DNA from 2 places in the Paenibacillus sp. plas6 genome. Region 2 is predicted to be linked to the other one. Evidence: a T-box and tRNA genes for the amino acid it is inferred to sense, from the RefSeq annotation. Region 2 holds a T-box; the other holds one or more tRNA genes.
What was found. The T-box of region 2 lies ahead of metG (methionine--tRNA ligase). A T-box ahead of a tRNA ligase gene usually reads a tRNA of that ligase, here a tRNA-Met.
Positions count from the first base shown of each region.

Region 1: it has a tRNA-Met gene. The T-box ahead of metG (methionine--tRNA ligase) is inferred to sense a tRNA for this amino acid. The anticodon was not compared.

Region 1 is NZ_CM170151.1:3,977,338-3,980,747, reverse strand. Features, by position in the region: partial or broken gene AC2TDL_RS17565 (IS1182 family transposase) at 1-336, opposite strand, end outside; gene AC2TDL_RS17560 (S-layer homology domain-containing protein) at 464-760, opposite strand; tRNA gene AC2TDL_RS17555 (tRNA-Leu) at 929-1,017, opposite strand; tRNA gene AC2TDL_RS17550 (tRNA-Leu) at 1,118-1,206, opposite strand; tRNA gene AC2TDL_RS17545 (tRNA-Ile) at 1,230-1,306, opposite strand; tRNA gene AC2TDL_RS17540 (tRNA-Met) at 1,361-1,437, opposite strand; gene AC2TDL_RS17535 (hypothetical protein) at 1,581-1,751, opposite strand; gene AC2TDL_RS17530 (ATP-binding cassette domain-containing protein) at 1,905-2,876, opposite strand; gene AC2TDL_RS17525 (ABC transporter permease) at 2,880-3,410, opposite strand, start outside.
Region 2 is NZ_CM170151.1:209,410-212,819, reverse strand. Features, by position in the region: gene AC2TDL_RS01090 (hypothetical protein) at 1-196, shown strand, start outside; gene AC2TDL_RS01085 (hypothetical protein) at 259-459, shown strand; gene AC2TDL_RS01080 (hypothetical protein) at 474-698, shown strand; gene AC2TDL_RS01075 (Fur family transcriptional regulator) at 725-1,150, shown strand; gene yidD (membrane protein insertion efficiency factor YidD) at 1,179-1,421, shown strand; T-box leader at 1,493-1,768, shown strand; gene metG (methionine--tRNA ligase) at 1,820-3,410, shown strand, end outside.

The sequences.
Region 1 (3,410 bases), 760 kb from region 2:
TAAGTCTTTCATCACAGGATGAACACGGAAACGATTAATCGTACGGTAGCAAGGTTCATAGCCTTGAGCTAACCACATCATCCGAATACTGTCTTTCGTAAGAGCTTCAATTTTACGACCAGAAAAGGCAGATTGAGTGTAGCCGCATAGAATGATCTTGAGCATCATGCGCGGATGATAGGCTGGACAACCGTCACGACGAACAAACGAACGAAACGCTTCATCTGGAATACTTTCGACCAAATGATGAATGGCAAATGCGATATCATGTTTATCTAATTTAACTTCTAAATTTAGAGGCAAAACTAATTGATTCATGTTATAATCTTTAAACATAAGGAACACCTTTCTTTTGAAATTTTTGGGGTAAGATACTTAAATTTTAACAGAAAGTGTTCCTTTTGTATGTAAAAAATGAACTCCTGGCATTCTACTTTGTAGAGCACCAGGAGTTTTCTTTCATTTAGCTGGGTTTTGTCCCAGGCTCTTTTGTTTTGTTAAAATCTAACGCACGCAATGCAATTACAATTGCTTCTGCAAGAGTAGCAGCTTGGATTAGTTTAAATGCTCCATCTGTATTACCTTTAGTAAGGTCAAGCTTCACAGCAATTGCAACATAGCGTTGCATCCATGCTGGTATGTCAGCATAATCCTTAAACGTTACCTCTGCAGCCTGCTCATTTTCTAAATCAAGACCTTTAGCTAACATAATCGTCATTTCAATGCGTGTACATTCGCAGAAAGACAAAAAGTGCATCATTATAGCAAACTATCTCTCCATCTGCTTAATCTATAAAAAATTTTATCTAGTTACATGTTATTACATAACCTTTCTACAGAACACAAAAAAAGCCTTTGTTCTTCATGTTCATGGGAATTGTTTATTTCCCAATTAGAAGCAACAAAAGGCTTAATCTCATTTAAGAACTGGTGCCGAGGACCGGAATCGAACCGGTACGGTTGTCACCAACCGCAGGATTTTAAGTCCTGTGCGTCTGCCAGTTCCGCCACCCCGGCACATTACTATGTATACTTTTTTATGTAATTAAGTATACTATGAAACTACTAACCTAAACCTACTAATAAAGACTTTAACAAACAATCTTACTTCAATAAATGGTGCCGAGGACCGGAATCGAACCGGTACGGTTGTCACCAACCGCAGGATTTTAAGTCCTGTGCGTCTGCCAGTTCCGCCACCCCGGCACAGTAAAAAAATAATTATCAGTTGGTGGGCCTTGAGGGACTCGAACCCCCGACCAATCGGTTATGAGCCGACTGCTCTAACCAACTGAGCTAAAGGCCCGAAGATTTTCATTTTTCAATAAATGATGTCATATACAATTCCGAAAAGTTTATTTGGTTGCGGGGACAGGATTTGAACCTGTGGCCTTCGGGTTATGAGCCCGACGAGCTACCGAACTGCTCCACCCCGCGTCAGAAACATCATTTCGTAGCAGCGACATATATTAATATACTACAAACATATAATCGACGTCAAGCTTTTTTTAGTAAGTTTTTCTTATTATTTTTTTTTTACATTTATTAGTGATTAAATTAATGTTTAATTATTTTTACTTTTATCGCTTTGATACCATAAATCTAACGCCGTATCTGCCTCGTTTTGATTTATAGATTTCAATTTCTTGTGGATATTCCATACCATACATCCAATAATCATGCTCCATACGTTGCATTACACAACTTGCTTGAAATTTTGAATCATATAGTCTTATCCAATATATCCACATTTTAAGTCACCTCCGGTATTTACACGGATAGCGTACCCATTTCCTGCTTATTCATACTTCTTATTGGGCAAGTTTTTGTTATAAATTGATTCTTAGCATTTCGCATAAAAGATAACAACGCCCAGCAACGTTTAATTCGCTGCTGGGCGTTTTTTAAGAGTTAGTAACCTCTGCTACGTCTTTATTACTCTCTTGATTACTCTCTTGCTCTAAGTTTTCAGAATTGTCCTCTGTTGGTTTATTCAGAAGCTCTGGCGATTTAATAATGATCTTTTCGCCATCAAACTCCATTAACACCTTATCCTTTATATTCATAGTCTGCAAATATTCTTTAGGTACTTGCAATCTGCCTACTCTGTCTACAACAACATAAGCAACATGTGCATTTTCTTTATCCTGATGTTTACTAAAGGAAACGAAGCCATCTCGATGAGCGCCTAGTTCAGGATTATGCTTAACAAACTCTGTGCTTGTTAATCCATCTCGTATTGCTACTACACGGTCAACTTGACTAGCAAGCTCCATATCATGGGTAACGATAACGATTGTAACGCCTAATTCCTTATTAAGCTTACGGAAAATATTCATAATCATATTTGAAGTAGCAGTATCAACCGATCCCGTCGGTTCATCAGCTAATAGCAGTTGCGGACGATTGGCTAAGGAAATTGCTATCGCTACACGCTGTTGCTCACCACCAGACAACTGATGCAGCTTATTATTCATACGGTGACCTAAACCAACCCATTCTAAAAGCTGCTTCGCATAGGCACGATCATGCTTGCCTGAGAGCATCATTGGCATTTCAACGTTTTCTAATGCAGTTAAGTAAGGCAATAGATTTCGAGCATTGTTTTGCCAAATAAAGCCTACTGTATCCCGTTTATACTCGACAAGCTGTTCCTCCGTCATTTTAAGCAAATCCCATTTACCGACTCTAACCTGTCCCGCAGAAGGGCGATCAAGCCCTCCTAGCGTGTTTAATAATGTCGATTTACCACTTCCGCTGTTTCCTATAATCGCCATTAGCTCACCTTGCTTAACGGTCAGATTTAGTCCTTGTAGGGCAACTACCTCAAGATCGTCTGTCTTATATATTTTAACTAAGCCTTCACAATGTATCATGAGTTACCGCTCCTCTCCCATCTTAACCGCTTGATGAACTTTCAATTTACGGATGTGCGTAAATAAGAATCCTGCTCCAATTAGCATCATGATAAGCACTACAATTAATAATTGATTCGTATCACTTGCTTTGAACACAACTCGGAATGGTGGAACCATCTTCGTTGCAGATTCTGTTGCTTGCAAGAAAGGTAAAAAGATATAGCTGACTAGTTTACCAATTCCAAAACCTAAACCAATCGCCAGACCTGCTGTAAATAGCTGTTCCAACAAGAGCATGCTTGTAAGTTCTGATTTAGATAAGCCCATTGCTCTTAGTACACCGAATTGAACGACGCGACCCGATAAGTTAAAGAACCAATATAATAGATAGCCTGCTAACGTAATTGCAACCGTTACAAGAAAACCTAAGCTCAATATTCCAAATACGCCACCTCGAGTCGGCAGCTTAGACTGAATAATTAGCTCATTGCGTACATCTTTTACGCTGTTAACTTCCATATTGGCAGCTGCCAATGTTTGAAGAATTGGCGC
Region 2 (3,410 bases):
TTTAAGATTATTTTTACGGGAAGATTATATTCGAATTGAAGGATTACCTGATGATTATATTGAAATGATTAAGCTGCCAAAACTAGTAAAAGCAAAATATTGTCGAGCAAAAATTATTGATCAGGAATTGCAAATTAGGCTGCAAAAGCGTCCGCGTTCAAGAAAGTTTTATGAGCACTACATTCAAACTAGCTAATAAAGCTAGGATTTAGTATAATGACAATGGATTGAGTTCTGTCATATGAAGGAGTGTCTACCTTGACTGTAGTAGATGTAAGCGAAGTTTCAGCAGGATTTTTTGTTTTTGCTGTTGTATTTATATTACTCGTATTTGGTTTACTAAGCTTAGGCATCCTAAAAATGTTTCAGCAGCGTTTTCGTGCTGGCTGGATTAGTTTTGCAGGCGCGGTTGTCAGCTCTATCATCTTTGTTATCTTACTTAATAGATGGTACTTGTAGTTGGAGGCAGCAGCATGAATTTGACAGCAGTCTGGTTTGTAATTAATATTTTCTTTGTTGCATCATTTATTGTGACGCTATTTGTTCAGCGAGCATATTCAATGGCTAAGCAAGAACGTTCTAATGCGCAAAAAATTAGAAAAATATACGTAATACGAAATATTTTTATTGTTGTTACCGTTATATTGTTTATTGCAATGAGCGTTTCGTTTTTAGCTAATATGCATATTAATGGGTAGACTAAGTATAGTTTGGAGGAATGTTCATGCAAACGATTGATGAAATCGTCTCGCTCATGTCTTCCAGTGGGTTAAGAGTAACCGATCAAAGAAGAACGTTAGCGAAGCTTTTTTCAGAAACGGACGGCTATTTGTCGCCTAAGGATGTTTATGAATATATGGGCAAATCCTATTCTGGATTAAGCTTTGATACTGTCTACCGCAATTTGCGAGTAATGGAAGAGCTAGGCGTACTAGAGCAAGTTATGTTTGAGGAAGGAGTAAAGTTTAAGCTGCATTGTCGTGAGCATGATCATCACCATCATTTGATATGCTTAGGCTGCGGAAAAACATATCCTATTAAGGTTTGTCCAATGGATCAAACGGAAGTGCCAGCAGATTTTAAAGTGCTGCGCCATAAATTTGAAGTATTTGGCCATTGTAAAAGCTGTGCTGAAGAAGAAGGGTTGTAAAGTGAAGTCAACAATTACCTCGAATTGGATGAAAAAAGTAGCTAAAGCTCCGATTCATTTTTATCGGAAAGCGATATCTCCGCATATGCCACCAACCTGCCGCTTTTATCCTACATGCTCTGCCTATGCTTTAGAGGCTATTGATAAGCATGGGGTGTTTCGTGGAAGCTGGCTGACAGTGAAACGGATATGCAAATGTCATCCTTTTCATCCTGGCGGCGTTGACTTCGTGCCAGAACCTAGGAGAAAGCATAACTGTGAGGATCATTGAAGGCTTTTGAGAGTCGAGCTAGTATGGGAGCTTGACTTTGCATGGTACTTTTTTTATATTAAATATTGATATGGAAGCCAATGAACAGATGAGTACATTAGTGAGCTTAGATAGAGAGCACGACGGTTGGTGGAAGTCGGCAAAGTAAGCTAGTGGAAGATGGTCTGGGAGGCACTTTTTTCGAGCGTCTTCACTTCGTATCTGCGGATGGTATTGAAGGCTGTAAGGTGTAAGGGAAAAGCGTATGTCTGCGATAAAGACTTAAGCCGATAGGCGCAATGAGCAAGTCAATGTTGATTGACTTGGAAATTGGGTGGTACCACGTGAGTCATGCTCTCGTCCCATGTTGGACGGGGGCTTTTTGATTTTAAACTTGTAAAAAAGTAGGAGGTTTAACGATGGGAAAAAAGACATTTTATATTACAACGCCAATTTATTATCCAAGTGATAAATTGCATATCGGCCATGCGTATACGACTGTTGCTGGTGATGCAATGGCACGCTACAAGCGGTTGAGAGGTTATGATGTTTGGTACTTAACAGGTACAGATGAGCATGGACAAAAAATTGAACGCAAGGCACAAGAAAAAGGTCAAACTCCGAAGCAATTTGTTGACGAAATTGTAGCTGGCATCCAAGCGCTGTGGAAAAAACTTGAGATCTCCAACGATGACTTTATTCGTACAACGGAAGAACGTCATAAAGTTGTTGTACAAAAGATTTTCCAACGTTTGTTGGAACAAGATGATATTTATAAAGGTACTTACGAAGGTTGGTACTGTACACCGTGTGAATCGTTCTTCCTTGAGCGTCAACTGCAGGACGGAAATTGTCCAGACTGCGGACGTCCAGTAGAGCTAGTTAAAGAAGAAAGCTACTTCTTCAGAATGAGCAAATACGCTGATCGTTTGCTGCAATATTATGATGAAAATCCAGAGTTTATTCAGCCAGAATCACGCCGTAATGAAATGATTAACAACTTTATTAAACCAGGACTAGAGGATTTAGCTGTATCTCGTACAACCTTTGATTGGGGTATTAAAGTTCCTGGTGATCCGAAGCATGTCATCTATGTTTGGATTGATGCGTTGACGAACTATATTACAGCAATTGGCTATGGTGATGAGCAAAAGAAAGAAATGTTTGAAAAATATTGGGCTGCGGATGTTCATCTTGTTGGTAAAGAAATTGTTCGCTTCCATACGATTTATTGGCCAATTATGTTAATGGCGCTAGGTCTGCCGCTTCCGAAAAAAGTGTTTGCCCATGGCTGGCTATTAACGAAAGAAGGAAAAATGTCCAAGTCAAAAGGTACAGTTGTTGACCCAGTAGTGTTAATCGATCGTTATGGACTAGATGCACTTCGTTATTATTTGCTGCGGGAAGTTCCATTTGGAGCAGACGGTGCATTTACACCAGAGAACTTTGTAGAACGGATTAATTTCGACCTTGCAAACGATCTTGGAAATCTGCTTAATCGTACTGTTGCGATGATTGATAAATACTTTGACGGAGTCATTCCAACAAGCGGGCTTGAAGCAACAGAGTTTGACAGTGAACTTGAGCGGATCGCAACTCAAACGTTACAGCAAGTTGAAGATGCGATGGAAAAAATGGAGTTCTCCGTTGCTTTAACAGCGATTTGGCAATTTGTTAGCCGCACGAATAAATATATTGATGAAACTCAACCATGGAGCTTAGCGAAAGACGAAAGCAATCGTGGCAAATTAGCTTCAGTAATGAATCACTTAGCTGAATCATTGCGTTCGATTAGCATTTTGCTACAACCGTTCTTAACTCATGCACCAGCGCAAATCTGGCAGCAATTAGGTCTGCAACAGGGCGAGGCTACCGGTTGGGAAAGCATCGGTAATTATAAAGTAATTGCAGAAGGTACAAAAGTTGCTAAAGCAGCGCCAATCTTCCCACGTCTTGATTTGGAGCAAGAGGTAACATTTATTACAGAATCGATGAGTGGTGGTAAAAAGC